3 regions of the Bradyrhizobium sp. USDA 326 genome follow, and region 1 is predicted to be linked to each of the others. Evidence: riboswitches for the same ligand, from Rfam matches in the RefSeq annotation. Region 1 holds a riboswitch; each other region holds the start of a gene.
What was found. Region 1 has a riboswitch for cobalamin ahead of ABIG06_RS25630 (DUF1636 family protein). Riboswitches for the same ligand answer to the same signal wherever they lie in the genome.
Positions count from the first base shown of each region.

Region 2: it holds a riboswitch for cobalamin, as region 1 does, so the genes downstream of both, ABIG06_RS32385 (TonB-dependent receptor) here and ABIG06_RS25630 (DUF1636 family protein) in region 1, are expected to answer to the same signal.
Region 3: it holds a riboswitch for cobalamin, as region 1 does, so the genes downstream of both, metE (5-methyltetrahydropteroyltriglutamate--homocysteine S-methyltransferase) here and ABIG06_RS25630 (DUF1636 family protein) in region 1, are expected to answer to the same signal.

Region 1 covers NZ_JBMGQA010000001.1:5,462,483-5,467,620, reverse strand. Annotated here, with positions in the region: gene cobN (cobaltochelatase subunit CobN) at 1-1,931, opposite strand, end outside; gene cobW (cobalamin biosynthesis protein CobW) at 1,931-2,965, opposite strand; gene ABIG06_RS25630 (DUF1636 family protein) at 2,962-3,336, opposite strand; cobalamin riboswitch at 3,431-3,650, opposite strand; gene cobO (cob(I)yrinic acid a,c-diamide adenosyltransferase) at 3,690-4,325, shown strand; gene ABIG06_RS25620 (cobyric acid synthase) at 4,338-5,138, shown strand, end outside.
Region 2 covers NZ_JBMGQA010000001.1:6,865,473-6,870,610, forward strand. Annotated here, with positions in the region: gene ABIG06_RS32380 (hypothetical protein) at 464-1,045, opposite strand; gene ABIG06_RS32385 (TonB-dependent receptor) at 1,107-3,335, opposite strand; cobalamin riboswitch at 3,450-3,663, opposite strand; gene ABIG06_RS32390 (hypothetical protein) at 3,755-4,012, opposite strand; gene ABIG06_RS32395 (hypothetical protein) at 4,129-4,251, opposite strand; gene ABIG06_RS32400 (hypothetical protein) at 4,728-4,904, opposite strand; gene ABIG06_RS32405 (adenylate/guanylate cyclase domain-containing protein) at 5,007-5,138, opposite strand, start outside.
Region 3 covers NZ_JBMGQA010000001.1:3,803,022-3,808,159, reverse strand. Annotated here, with positions in the region: gene metE (5-methyltetrahydropteroyltriglutamate--homocysteine S-methyltransferase) at 1-1,447, opposite strand, end outside; cobalamin riboswitch at 1,549-1,751, opposite strand; gene ABIG06_RS17860 (nodulate formation efficiency C protein) at 2,704-3,426, shown strand; gene ABIG06_RS17855 (hypothetical protein) at 4,587-4,835, opposite strand.

The DNA of each region.
Region 1 (5,138 bases):
GTTGCGTCCAGGCCGAGATCCTCTTCGAGGCCTGCCGAACGCGCCTCGTCACGGATCGCCGCGATGAGGCGCTGGCGGCGCGCGGGATCGAGACCGTCGGCGGTCGAGTATTCATCGAGCAGCCGTTCGAGCCGGCGCAGGCCTTCCGGCACCGCGGACATTGCGAGCGGCGGCGGCAAATGGCCGATCGTGACCGCGCCGATGCGCCGCTTGGCCTGCGCGGCCTCGCCGGGATCGTTCACGATGAAGGGATAGACGATCGGAAAATCGCCGATCAATGCCTCCGGCCAGCAGCTCGGTGACAGCGCCACGGATTTCCCGGGCAGCCACTCCAGCGTGCCGTGCGCGCCCATATGCACGACGGCATCACAGCCCTGCTGCCTGAGCCAGAGATAGAAGGCGACGTAGGCATGGCGCGGCGTGCGAGCGAGATCGTGATAGTCGGCATCGCGCGAGGCCGCTTCGCCGCGTTCCGGCTGAATTGCGACAATCGACCGACCACATTGGATCGCGGCGAAATGGAACGCGCCGTCGCGGCAGCTCGGATCGTCCTCAGGCACGCCCCAGGCCTGCGCGAGATCGTCTTGCAAGGTTTGCGGCAGGCGCGAGAGCGCCGCCCGGTACTCGGCGACATTCCAGATCAATCGTTGCTTGAGCAGCGTCTCCCCGAGCGCGTGAACCGGAACAACAGCGTATCCCGCCTCGGCGAGATCGGACAACAACGCCTCGACCGAAGCGAGCGCATCGAGACCAACAGCATGCGCGATCTGGTGCGGCCGGCCGGGATAGTTCGACAGCACGACCCCCAGCCGCTTCTCTCCGGCCGGCGTCTCGGCAAGGCGCCGCCAGGCCGCGACGCGCGCGGCGACGGCCTTCACACGCTCCGCGTCAGGCGTGTGCGCCAGATGCGAGAATTGCAGATCGGGATCGCGCGTCGCGGCAGATTTGAAACTCACCACGCCCGCGAACAGGCGGCCGTCGACCTCGGGCAGCACCACATGCATGGCGAGGTCGCCCGGCGACAGGCCGCGCAGCGAGCCAGCCCAGTCCTCGCGCCGCGCCGTCGAAAGCGCGACCTGAAATACCGGACATTGTGCAGCATCGAACGGCGTCTTGTCGTCGTCGCTCATTGCCGAGAACGCCGTCGCATTAACGATCGCCGCGGGAGGATTCTGCGCGAAATGCGCGCGCAACCAATCGGCGACGCCTGCACTCTTCAGCGAGGTGACGAACACGCCAAAAGCATCAAATCCCCTCTCGCGCAGCGCCGCAATGAGGGCATCGACCGGGCCGGTATCCGTAGCGGTGAGATAGGAGCGGTAGAACGTCACCAGCGCGCGCGGCTTCTCCTCGGCACCGGCCGGCGCAGCAATGACACCACGCGCAGGATCATAAAAGCCCATCTCGGGCACGGTCATCTCGCCGACGACCGGGCCGGCATAGAGGCCTGAGGCCAGCGCGAGCTGCGCGATCGCAGCTTGCGCCGCGACCGGACCGCCGGTGTCGCAGAGCACCTTGAGCCGACGCAGCGTCGAAACCGGCAACGTCGAATACGAATCGAGCCGCGTGTCGTCGCGACCATCGGCCGGCAGCACGGCCAGCGCGATGTTGCGGTCCTTGGCGAGCTGTTGCAGGGCGGCGAGGCCGTACGGCCAGTAGGACTCGCCGCCGATCAGGCGCACCAGGATGCCGCGCGCCTGCGACAGCGTGCGCTCGATATAGGTGTCGACCGACAGCGGATGACGAAGTTCGGAAAGATTGGCAAGCCGCAGCGACGGCAGGCTGTTCCGGCCACGCCGCCAGCCGGCCGCGAACGCCGCAAGATCGGAATCCGAAAACGAGAGCACCACGAGATCGGCCGGGTCCTGGCCGATGTCTCTTGGCGTCGCGGTCTCCTCGAGACCGCGGCTCTCGCGGAAGACGACGTGCATCAGATACCAAGCCCTGACCTGATCGCGGCCTCGTCGATATCGCCATGCTCGCCGATCACGACGAGCTTGGACTGCCTGTGACCCGCGCCCCATGGCTTGTCGAACTGGTGGCGCACGCGCTCGCCGACCGCCTGCAGCAGGAGGCGCATCGGCTTGCCCGCGACCGCGATATAGCCCTTGGCACGCAGCACATTCTGCTCGCGCGCAAGACGCTGCACGGATGCGACCAGCGCATCGACGTCGGCGACCTCCGGCAGATCGATCACGACCGAGGCAAAATCATCGTGCTCGTGGTCCTCTTCGCCGTCATGATGCGAGGGACGCGCGGCGAGATCGTTCTCCGCGGCGGCGCCAAGGCCGAGAATGACGCGCGCATCGATCGCACCGTCGGTGACAGGGAGCATCGGCACGCGGCGCGGCATCTCGGCGGCGATCGCCGCCTTGGCGGCTTCGATCCCGGCGCTGCCTGCAAGATCAGCCTTGGTCAGCAGCACGATGTCGGCACAGGCGATCTGGTCCTCGAACACTTCCGACAGCGGCGTCTCGTGATCGAGATTGTCGTCCGCCGCGCGCTGCGCTTCGACGGCAATCGGGTCCGGCGCGAAGCGGCCGGCCGCGACGGCCTCGGCATCGGCCAGCGCGATCACGCCATCGACCGTGATGCGCGAGCGGATCTGTGGCCAGTCGAACGCCTTCAGCAGCGGCTTTGGCAGCGCCAGGCCCGAGGTTTCGATCAGGATGTGATCGGGCCGCACCGGGCGCGCCAAGAGTTGCTCCATGGTCGGAATGAAATCGTCGGCCACGGTGCAGCAGATGCAGCCATTGGCGAGCTCGACGATGTTCTCCTCCGGACAATTGGCGTCGGCGCAGGATTTCAAGATTTCGCCGTCGACGCCCTCGCTGCCGAACTCGTTGACGAGCACGGCCAGCTTCTTGCCATTCGCATTGGCGAGCAGATGTTGGATCAGCGTGGTCTTGCCGGAACCGAGAAACCCCGTGACCACCGTGACGGGGATTTTGGCGAGCGAGTTCATTCGGCGGCCTCCGGCACGACGGCAATGGGGGGAATGCGGGCAAGCGACTGCTTGCGGAATATTTCCGGCCTGCTGCGCCAGGGCACGAGGCCATCCGGCGCCGCCGCATAGGCCGCAGCACCTGCGACCACGTCCTGCGCACTCGTCTCCGACAGGCGGCCATAGACATAGGACCAGCGGCCGGGCGCGCTGAGCGCGACCGAGCAGCCCTGGCTGCAGGCCGACAGGCATTCGACGGGAACCACGCTGACGCTCTCGGGCACGCCGGCCTCGAGGATCGCGCCATGCAGGCGCTTGCCGGGCGTTGTCTCGCCCTCCCCAAGCGTCTGGCCGGCGCGGCAGGTGATGCAGACGTAAAGTGTGACGGTCATCGCCTCTTCCAGGATAAACAGCGGGAGGCGAGAGGCACACGGACCTTGGCTCAAAGGGCCCGTTTCCCCGTCGCGGAACACCCCGTCCGCCGGTCCAAAACTCTTCGCGCTGGCAGGTCTCCCGGCTTGCGGAGCAGGGCTTTGCCCTTCGATCCCCGCCTTCCCGATTCCCGCGGGAATCAGTGGCTTCGGGCATCTCTCCGGTCACGGTCGCGGGGGCGGCTGCATTTTGGACCCAAATCTTGCCGATTCGGACCCTATCGCATTCCCTCTTCGCCTGTCATAGGACAGGAACCAACGCCGGGCCACCATTTGCCCGTGACTGCCACTTGTCAAGCCGAAGGACTGGTACGATGACGCCTGAACCGGACACCCGAACGGGCGAGGAAACCGACGCCCGGCACGCCCAGAAGATGGCGAAGAAGAAAGCCGCCCGGGACAAGATCATGGCGACCAAGAGCGGCGAAAAGGGCCTGATCATCGTCCACACCGGCAGCGGCAAGGGCAAATCCTCCTCGGCCTTCGGCATGATCGTCCGCTGCGTCGCCCATGGCTTCCCTTGTGCGGTGGTGCAATTCATCAAGGGCGCCTGGGATACGGGCGAACGGCGCCTGCTCACCAGCCATTTCGGCGATCTCTGCCAGTTCCACGCGATGGGCGAAGGCTTCACCTGGGAGACGCAGGACCGTGCCCGCGACATCGCCGCCGCGCGCGCCGGCTGGGAGAAGGCCAAGGAGCTGATCCTCAACGAGCGGCTGCGGATGGTCGTGCTCGACGAGATCAACATCGCGCTCCGCTATGACTATCTCGACATCGCCGAAGTCGTCGAATTCCTGACCACGCAGAAGCCTGCGATGACGCATGTCGTGCTCACCGGTCGCAACGCGAAGGACGAGCTGATCGAGATCGCCGACCTCGTCACCGAGATGACGCTGGTCAAGCACCCGTTCCGTTCCGGCATCAAGGCACAGGCCGGCGTCGAGTTCTGAGACTCTTCGACGATGACGCGCGCATTGATGATCCAGGGAGCCGGCTCGGACGTGGGCAAGTCGCTCATCGTCGCCGGCCTTGCGCGTGCCTTCACGCGGCGCGGCCTGCGCGTGCTGCCCTTCAAGCCGCAGAACATGTCGAACAACGCCGCGGTCACGGTCGACGGCGGTGAGATCGGCCGGGCCCAGGCGCTACAGGCGCTCGCCGCCGGCGTCGAGCCGCACACCGACATGAACCCGGTGCTGCTCAAGCCCGAGACCGATGTCGGCGCGCAGGTCGTGGTCCATGGCAAGCGCATCGCGACCGCACGCGCGCGCGACTACGCGGAGATGAAGCCGTCGCTGATGGGCGCGGTGCTGGAGAGCTTTGAACGGCTTAAGGCGCGCTCTGACCTGGTGCTGGTCGAAGGCGCCGGCAGCCCCGCCGAGGTGAATTTGCGCAAGTCCGACATCGCCAACATGGGCTTTGCCCGCAAGGCGAATGTGCCGGTCGTGCTGGTCGGCGACATCGATCGCGGCGGGGTCATCGCCCAGCTGGTCGGCATCAAGACGGTGATCGACCCCGACGATGCCGCGATGATCTCTGGCTTCGTCATCAACAAGTTCCGCGGCGACCCCACCCTGTTCGACGACGGCTACAATCTGATCGAGCAAAAGACCGCATGGCGCGGCCTTGGCGTGCTGCCCTGGTTTCCGCGCGCCGGCGAGCTGCCGGCCGAGGATGCGCTGGGCCTGAGTGACGCGCGAAAGCCGGGCCGATGCAAGATCGCCTGCCTCGCGCTATCGCGCATCGCCAATTTCGATGATCTCGAT
Region 2 (5,138 bases), 1.4 Mb from region 1:
CACAATCTCAGATTTCTCTGCACAAGGATTGCATCCACTTCAGCTCCGCGATCTCGCGTACGAACGTGAGTCGGAGTGACGGAGCAAGGTGAGCCGACGTCGTTTCAAGGTCGCACTGACCAGACACGCCTTCGCATCCTCGCGGCTGATTTCGCCCGAGTTTTGCTTCGTCGCTCACCCTCTTGAGCCAAGAGGGCACAGGGAAGGCCGGGTGCCGACAGGCACCCGCGGTCCGCTGCGCAAAAGGTGCACGCAGAAAACCGCACAGCAGCATACAGGTGGTGCCGATCACTCGGCCTTCCCTGCGCGATGGTCGGACGGCTTATGCCGTGCTCTTACGACAAATCCGAATTTCGGTAAAGCGGAATATTTTCGAGGCAGCGGATTGACACCGACAGCTTTGAAACGACCAGGTGTTTTGCCTGTCGGGCGATATCCCGCTGCCGGATTGCGCCAGGCTCCGTCAGGCCGACATCGCTCCCTCGCGCCCGAACGGACCGAACAAGCGCACGACCTCGCAGACGGCGACGAGGCCGGCGAGCCAGGCAGCGCTGGTCAGCCCAATGCGCGTCACGATGGCGGCGGTGAAGGCGCCCTCTCCGCCCAGGAACGGCGTCGCGGCGAGCAGCGCGAGCTCATAAGCCGCATAGGCGGCAAACAGCGCAATCGCGAGCATCAGCGGCGCGCGTCCCTGCGGCAGCATGCGGAGCACGCCCGATGCCACCACAGTCGCCAGGAGCGCCGCCGCGCCGATCACAAAACCCCAGGCGATGCTGCTGCCATCGATAGGATAGTGCAGCGCGCTGAAGCCGATTGTCTGGTTCACGAGCCAGGCGCCGGTGACGACGAGCAGCGCCGGACGCAGCGGCAGCATCGCAGCCGCGACGACGGCGAAAGCCGCGAAGGGCGTCGCGCAGGCAAACGCAAAACTCGCGAGCGCGCACGATACCGTCAGCAGCGCGAAGCCGAACATCGGCGCGAGACGCGGCGCCACCGGATGGAGGCGGAAACCGTCGCCGTCGGACGACAGGATATTGAGAGCCATAAGTGATCTCCTTCTCTTCGAGTTTTAGTCCATTTGGGCGCCTGTGACAGCCCCATCGAAATCAAAACGCGGCGCCGGCCCTGAGCAGAAAGGTGCGACCGGGTAGCGGATAGGCGCTGAAGCGACCGTCCGTGAAGGTGCTTGCGATGGCGTAGTCGTAGTAGAGCGCGTTCAGCACATTGTTGACGCCGAGCGACCAAAAGTAGCGCTCAAATTGGCCGCTGAGCTTGAGGTCGATGGTGCCGTTGGCGGGAATCGGCTTCTGGGTTCCGGCTTGGTCGTTGTCCATGCGGCGCTCGCTCCAGAACCGCGCGGTGGCGTCCAGCACCAGATAGTTCTGCCAGATGTTCCAGGTGAGGCCCGCACTCGCGGTGTAGCGCGACACCAGCGGCACGTCGTTGCCCGCCCAGGCGCCTTCGCGGAAGACGGCCCGTGTATAGGCCATGCCGGAACGCACCAGCAAGGCGTCGTTGATGCGATAGGAGACACTGGTCTCCGAGCCGTAACGGCGGGTCGGATCCAAGTTGGTGTTGTAGAACAGGATCGGATTGAAATGGATCTCGTTGGCGAGGTCCATCAGGTAGAGACTGCTCTGCATCTGCAGTCCGCCTCCTCTGATGCGCAGCCCGCCTTCGATGTCCTGCGAGGTCTGGGTCTTGAGCCGGAACGTTTGCGGGAGCGGATTGAAGAACGGGTCGAATGAAGGGCCTGACGACACCCGCTCGTCGACATCAGGCGTGCGGAAGGCGCGCGCAGCCCGGCCGAACAGCGCGACGGTTTCACTGAGGCGATGCTCGGCACCGAGGTGCAGCGCATATTGCGTCTCGTCGCTCCCGAGCGGGAGCGCGCCGATGTCGGCGTTGAACGGAGCCGCCGCATCAAAATCGTCACGTGCCGAAAGGCCGATGTTCTGCACCCGGGCGCCGTAGGAGATGTCGGTCGCGGCCGTCACGGCCAGGGTGTGCTGGACATAGCCGGCAACCGTCTGCTGCCTGAGGACGTAGTTGTGCCAGGGGGCGAGACCCTGGCCGGCGCCGCGGTTCTGCTGAAAGCTCGCATCGTAATAGTCGACGCCAGTCAGCAACTGCGACGGCATTCCGAAGAGCAGGCTCTTCACGCTGAGCCGCGGCGTGATCGACCACGTCGTCAGATCGGCGTCGACATAGGTCGACGTGAAGAAAGCCGGAACCGGCGTCGGGCTCGAGAAGAACGCACTCTGCTGCTTCTTGTCGCGCAGGCCGCCGTCGACGATGAGATCGACGCCGTTGACCAGGGTTTTCGTGAAGCCCGCGGTCGCGCTAAAACCCTGCTGATTGGCGTAGTTGAAAGGCGTGCTGGCCCCTCGCCGGTTGCTCGCGAGCTCGTCGAGACCGATCGACGGATCCACGGTGCGGCCGCCCGGCAGTCGCAGCTCCTGATTGTCACCGGCGACGGTCAGGAAGGCGGTCAGGCCAGGCATCGTGTAGTTCAGATTGCCGACGCCGTTCTCCTGGGAATAGCGATTGTTGTCGCGGTAGCCGTCGGTCCTGACGGCATTGCCGTGGAACGAGGTCGACCACGGACCGGAATTGAGCGCGGTCGAGACGTTGCCGAGCCCAGTGTTGAACGAGCCGAAACCGGCCTCGATGCGCGCTGTCGCGGGCGGGCCGTCGACGCCGTTCTTGGTGACGATGTTGATGACGCCGCCAACCGCATTGTCACCATACAGCACCGCACCGGAATTGCCGCGCGTGACCTCGATACGCTCGATGGCATTGAGCGGGATCGTGGAGAGGTCCACCTGCGCCATGTCGATGTCGTTCAGCCGCCGTCCGTTGACCAGCACCAGCGTATTGGCCGTGGCGAGGGCACCGAAGCCGCGCAGATCGACACTGGTCTTGGCACCGATCTGGCCGCCGTAGAACGTCGTGATCTGGGCGCCCGGAACTTGCGTCGCGATGATCTCGGCCAGGATTTGCGACGGCGCATGGGCGATGTCCGCAGCCGTGATGACGGTCGTGGCCGCGCCGACGATGCCGTCATTGCCGGCGGCGGCTCCACTGCCCGAGCCGGACGAGCCGGTCCCGCTCGGCGCACCATTTGGCCTCGCCCGGCGCCTCCCCGCATCGCCGTCGCCGGCCGCCCTGGCCCGCGTACGGCTCTGATCGTCAGGCTGGGTCACTTCGAGTGGCGGCAGCTGCTCGGCACCGGCCTGCTGTGCGTGGGCGATGGAGGGATCGAGCGAATAGAAGAAAGCGGCCGCAACGATGCCGGCGCAGCAGCGCCGGCAGGCAGTGACAAAACGGGACAAAATCATAACCTCGGCATGACGTCAGTGGCACGTCACAGCGAACGAGGCTTTACGGCGGAGCGATCGATTGCTCCGGTGAAGCTGATGTCTGTACTCCCCGACCGACATCTTCGCGTGTGACCACGGCTGACGGCAGGTCTCCTGGCTCGCGGGTCGTTACCTCTACGTCGCCTTCCCAGGACCGAGATTCCCAGTGGCACAGGACGAGAGATTCACCGCTTACAGTTGCGGGGGCAGCCATGGCATTGAGAAGATCCCCGCGCCGGGGCATCTCGCACCACGTTCCCTTTTGATCTCCGTAAGGAGAACCGTCACCGGCCAATCTAGGGGGCGCCCAGGCCGGGAGTCAATCGACTGCTGGCATCTCGGCCGCAAGCGCGATCGGCCGGCTCCCAGACGGATCGGGCAATGCCCCGCGCCTATGTTCGTCCCCGCGGGCGCTGGGCCTGAGCCCAGGCGACAGCGACATCGCGCGGCGGAACGTCGAGGCGCTTGATCGGGGTCAGCTCGCCGGAGGCCGAGACGATCGCGGTCTCTTCGCGCCGGCAGCGCGTGCAGACGAAACGGACCTCATGCGGGGATGCCGACCAGTTTGAACGTTTCACGTTGGCGGCCATCGGCCAGGCATCGCAATGCGAGCACGACACCAGGAACCGGCCGGGATCGAGCATACCCATTCCATCGGACTCCGCGTCCTTCCCACTGCTTCCAATGACTATCCTATGTGAATCGTTCCGGTGCCTCGGCACCGTCAGCGCAAACTCCGCTGAAAGCCTGCGAGCTGCTCATGTTCCTACAAGACCTCGGGGGTTTCGTCGGCAATGGCATTGCGCAAGCAGCCGACCTTGTCGATCTCGACCTCGACGACGACGCCGGCCTTCATCCAATTGAGATTGGCATAGCGATACCTTGGCAAGGCCGCCGACCTCGGCGACGGTGTCGCCCTCGAGCTCAAGTCGAGACGGCGGGAACGATGGAGGCTTGGGATGGCGCGGTTACGATCCCTGCGACGCAGAAGGCAATCCGCTCAGCGAGCCCCCTTGAGGGTGCAGGAGGTCGTGCACGTGACCGTTGTGCCGCGATCGCACGATCTGCAGGCGTTGACGCACTGGCTCATGTCGCGTGGATTGTAGCTGTAGTTTCGCATCGGACAGCTCGACGTCGTCGAGCCGGTGATATCCCGCTCCTGGTCGCAGGCCGCCGTCATGAGCGCGAATATGATCACCGCAACGAGGCGCATGGGACTTGCCCTGTCAGGCACAGCACGACGACACTCGCGAGGTGCGCTGCATTGCAACGAACCCCGACCTTCCCACCACGAGCCACCGCCAATCAGCGATGCGCGTGCTGCGAGAATGCGTGCTAAATGTTAAGAACGGATTTCAGCCGGCCTCAGGCCGCAGCCGTGGTCGCGATCGCCTGCCGAATATCCACCGCCAGCTGGCGATACTGTTCCCCGAGCCTCAGATAGAACTCGCGCTTGGTGCCGTCGGTGGCGAGCTTGGCGATCAGCTCGCATTCGGCGCTGAGCGTCTCGAACCGTTCCAACCTGTCCTGAAGTTCTGTCATCGGCGTGTCCCCGTCAAACGCCACAAGGACAGCTAACCTAAATCCGGGAAATACGTCACGGCGAACATCGTTATGGGGTAGCATCAATTATTCCGCGGCAGCCTATTTCTGCTCGAGCCGCCAGGCACCATCCCAATTGGCATCCGGCGGATTGGCCGCGAACTGCGCGATGCGGCCGAGCATCGCGCGCGAGGGACCGTCGCCGGGGACCGCCTCGAGCGCCGCGTTGAAGGC
Region 3 (5,138 bases), 1.7 Mb from region 1:
TAAACTCGTCGTATTGTTCGTCGCTCATCGCACCTCGCGCATGCGCCGCACGAGCATTTCGGACTTCTGTGGTCTGCGGAAACGATCCGATTGTCGTGGTGGGAAACGTTGGTAGTCCAAAGCGTTCCCTTTGGATCTCGGAACGACGGACAAATGGGCTGGCGCGCCGGCGCATTGTCTGGTCGATCGCCCTCATCCTCACAGCGACATTGGTATCATGGATCTTGGGCGAAGTCCGCCGGGCAGTCGCAGCGCATTCCGAATCGGCGAGAGCGAGCTCGACATTCTGGTCGCCAGCGAGTGCTCGCGCCAGGATCGCAAGCTCACGCATCTTCTGAACCGAGAAAGCAAGCCAGCTCTTGACGTCGGACGTGAGCCCGGTCTCGAGTTCAACGTCCACTGGCACATGAAGCAGCGAGCAGGATGGGGCGAGCTGTACACGGTGCTTGCCGAGCTTCGCAATCGCGGGCTCCATCCGCTGACGGAGCGACGACAAGTTCGACCGCCATACATTCCGGCCGTCGATGACCCCGAGCGACATGACGAGGTCACTTCGGCCGACAGCGATGACCTGATCCAACAACTCTGGCGCTCGGACCAGATCGAGGTGCAGACCGGAAACCGGGAGGCTCAATGCGGTATCCAGATTGTGGCCTAGCTCGCCGAAATAGCTGGCAACCATGATTTTGATAGCCGGTCCCTCCTTTGCGAACCGGTTATAGGCATGTAGCAATGATTTTCGCGCCGCCTCATCCAGATCAAGGGCCAGGCAGGGCTCGTCAAATTGAACCCAACTTGCCCCTCGTTCGGCCAATTCATGCAGAACCTCGATATAGACCGGTATTAGATCATCGAGTAGGGAGAGGGGCTGGAACGCGCTATCGGCACTCTTGCCGAGCTTTAGGAATGTGATCGGCCCGATCAGGACAGGGCGGGTCTGAAAGCCAAGAGCCTTTGCTTCCTCATACTCTTCAATGGGTTTGCGAGAGCAAAGTCTGAACGCTTGTCCCTTGTAAAACTCGGGAACCATGTAATGGTAGTTGGTGTCAAACCACTTAGTCATTTCCTGCGCGGGTGCGCCAGACCTCCGCGGCCCCAGACCGCAACTCGCATCCTGGTCGTCGCATTGTGATCCGCGAGCCATGGCGAAGTACGTCTTGAGGGAAACGTATTCTCGTTTCGAGGCGTAGATCTCCGGGATAGCACCAACCATGACACTTGTATCGAGCACCTGATCATACAGCGAGAAGTCATTCGACGGAATGATCGTAACGCCGAGAGACTTCTGACGGGCCCAGTTCGCTGCGCGCAGACCGGATGCGTCCTCGAGCAATTGCTGTTCGCTGATCTTTCCCGCCCAGTAGCTTTCAAGAGCGAATTTGAGCTCACGCCTTGGACCGATGCGTGGCGTACCGAGCGTAGCAACCGGAAGAGAGAGAAGAGACATAGTGTAAACCCCTGTTGGGGACAGAGGCCATGGCGGACGCAGGCAGAGGAAGTCGCGCGCGCGACGGCTGCTTGGCGCACCACCGAGACACCCCGCCCGTGGACCAATCTATCGTCGGGGCAGGTCTCCTGGCTCGCTGGTCGTCGCTGCTGTCCGGCCTTCCCGAAGCCGTGCGGGCTTCAGTGACATCGTTGGACAGTAGCTCGCAGCTCACAGTTGCGGGGGCAGCGCCGGCATTTGGACCGGCTTCCCTCTTAGCTCCGGATCAAGCGGGATTCGGAGAACCTCGACGAGTTCGATTATCGGCAGGAGGACTCTTCCGTCAACCTCTCAGATTTTGTGGCACGCTAATCTGAGACATCTAGTAGGCGAATGACCGTGCATCTCTATGATTCTCTAAACAGAGCTGTCGCAATCAGAGATGTCCTTGTCTCAGATGTGGGAGTGAGACTCGGAGCTGCCTTGAGGCGACGCCGCCCGCCCCATCAATGAAAGGGACAAAACCAGCCCGCGCGGCGGCGATTACCGCCGTTTCGAGCAGAATGCATTCGATGCGGCTTCCGACTTCCAGCGGTTCGCCCAGCACATCCGCTGGCCAGCTATTTTCTCGACTAGAGGATCCCCATTGAACACGTCAAGGCAGGCGGCGCAATCTAGCCACATACGCGGCGAGCAGGTTGATTTTCGTGCCAGCCAGACTTCAAAGTTCGTCGATTAAGTCGGCTTCGTATCGCCAGCCATCATGTAGGCCGAACGCCGACGGGCAACTATAGCGAACCACACGGTTCAATGACGGCAAACGCACTCCCGATTCTCATCAGGCACTTGGCATCGAGCTACGGCCGATACACTGAATGGAAACATCGAACCGTGCGCAGGTCGGAAAGTGGACAAGAGGGACATAAAACCCATGCAAATCTCTGCCTGCTGCCTGGCACGAAGAATGCAAGCCCCTCGACATGCCCAGTCTCTTCTGCTTGGGGATGTCCAGCTCAGCCAATTGACGCTGTCGCTGGCTAGGGAAGTTAGGGGCGCGTGACATAGAGGGGAGCGCCTGCCCGCGTGGGACAGCCGCGGGTGCCCCGTCGCGTCTCCGTAAACTTCTTGCGCTCGCTCATAGCAGGTTCAAGGTTACCGCTTTGAAAGATGTATGGATGAAACGCGATAGGCGGAGGATTATGAAGAGAATGTCGGGAAGACCCGCGCTATGGCTTCGCCTGGGCGGACTTTTAATCTGCCTAGGCTGGCCGGCTGCCATGAGCAACACTATTCGCGCCAGCGACAACCCCCTTGTCGAAAGACTTAAGTCAACTTGGCGAGCGCAAGATGGTGAGACGATAGAACAAATCATCTCGAATGTCTCGAAGGTGGCACAGTTCGTCCCTCAGATGTGGGGGGTCGCTGAACTCGGCGAAAGCGACCATGTTTTCGTTTCGTGGACCAGGCACCGAGACAACAAATCAGACGAACAGTACGCGATCACCTGGAAAGTCGCGCTCGACGGTACGACTGAGCTTGCGTCAACCTATGCGAAGCCGATGGAATTGGGCTGGCGTGCCCTAGCGCTCTCGTTGATCGCCAAAGAAGTCGCAGATGGTGAAAGGGACGCAAACCTTAGCTTTCTGCATGATCCAAGTAACTTCAACTTTGTGACTACGCCGCAAGGCCGGCTCGGCGATCTTCTGCGGCAGGGCCGATGCACTATCATTGAACCTGTTGGGGTAGACTACTTACCCAAGCAGAATGACAAGCCGAACGAGAAAGGCGATCTATGGCGCATTCTGCTCTTGGTGAATTGCGATATCCAAGGACCACGTTATTTTACACACAACGGGGTCATCACTTTTGAGAAGAGCGAAGGCCAAGATTGGGAGCCACAATCCTCTTTTGCCAAGCGCATCGCGAAATTTCCTCCGGGCTCCTGGTTCCAACGAACCGAGCCAAAGGAAGAGCAAGACTCAGGAGAGCGAAGGCCTTAGCAGACGGTCGCGCAGAGCAACACCGCACCGCAGCTGCCGCACGGTCGAACGCCTCGTACTAACTGCAAGAGACACGCGCTCTGCAGTTGCGTTGTTTAACGGCTCCGCAACAGTCCGCCTGCCTTTCTCGCAGCAGTTCGGCCCGTCGTACGGAAGGTCGAGCAGCACGATTGCGTTTTTCCGCCAGGTGTCGAGCTCAGTGGCGCGTACTAGTTTGCGAGATGTGGTTTGCCCGCCTGCACTCCACCCTGTTAGAGTACACCAACTGCGGGGGAACCAGCTCTCATGCATTCTTCACTAGAGCCCTTGGAGATGCCTCCGGCCAAGCCGATTCGGGGTGCGCGCCGCGCATCGTGTAATTGCGCGGCATACGCAGGAGCGTGAGCTTAGCGACTTTGAGCCGGCACTAGGGACCGATGCTGAGACGAAACAGGAAGTTACAGGGTAGCAACCCCGGGCATACCCGCTGAGCGCCTGCCAATTTCCGAGTGCGCAGGGCGGGAAGCTCCGGAGCAGTACGCAAGAACGTCGATTACCGCACTGACTCAGCCGTAGATTTCCTCGCACTCATTCGTCTGCACGTCATAGACCCGGATTTTAAGCATGGGAAACCGCCTTTTTAATTCTGCTCCACCTGCGGTGGCACCGTCTTTGGTTGCGAATTCGGCTCTGAGTTGGCCATCTACTTCAAGCGCGTAAGATGAGACCGGTACTTCCCGAACGACTGCGACCATGTCATTCCCATTATGTAGTGATGTGCTTTAGAATGATGTAGCTTGAGTCGGCTAAACCGCACCAGAGCTATTCACCCGAAGTACGCGATGGGCAAACACGTATTGTGGACTTAAACCTCACACGAATTGCATGGCACTCGCGATTGTCCGAACACGTGGGCAGCTTGCCCACGCCTGGTGCATCCACGGCAAAGCCCGCGGCTCAATATCGCAGCCTTTTCAATTCCTGGAGAAAACGGGCACTGATGCCAGCGCTCCTGGGTAAGTCACTTGAGATCGCGGGGAACCGTCACTACCGAAGAGCGGCGGCCCGTAGCGCCTGAGCCATAAACAGTTCAATTCTTGTACACACGTCTGGGCAGTAGCACTAACGACTATGGTGCCGCGCGGAGGAGCCAAATGCCATAATGCGATTGGTATCAACGATCATCTCGTCTGGCGTAACAAGGAACGGATTTGCGCGGTTTGCTCGAACAAGAAACCTTCATTTACGCGGCGAGCGTTGAGGCTGAACTCCATCACGTCTTTGTCTAAACCGGTCAGAGCGAGCCAGAGCAGATCCTTTTTGAGCATCTTTTTCGTGACAAGACTTTGGGGCGCATTTCCTCGCCCTCGTCGGAACTGTCCGGTTTGCCGATGGAAGTCGTCACCAACAATGGCAAGGTTGCTCCTCAACGCCTGACTCCGCCGCAAGCACCGACGCCTCATAGCCGCTCAATTTTTGCAAGGAGGGAGCACAGCGTTCCAAGGCTCGGGCTTGTCCAGCATCCCGAGTTCGGCGCCACGCGATGAGAATCTCCTCCTTACGTCCAGAGGGTACAGCACGCTCGCGGTGAGAGAGCCGCCGATGCTCGAAGGATACCGCCGCACGCACACGGGAAGAAATCTCTTGATCCTTACGCAGCGTCAGGTCGTAGGTTCGAACTCACGCGAAGCTCTCATAAGGCACACATCGAAGCCGGCGGAATGGACATCTGC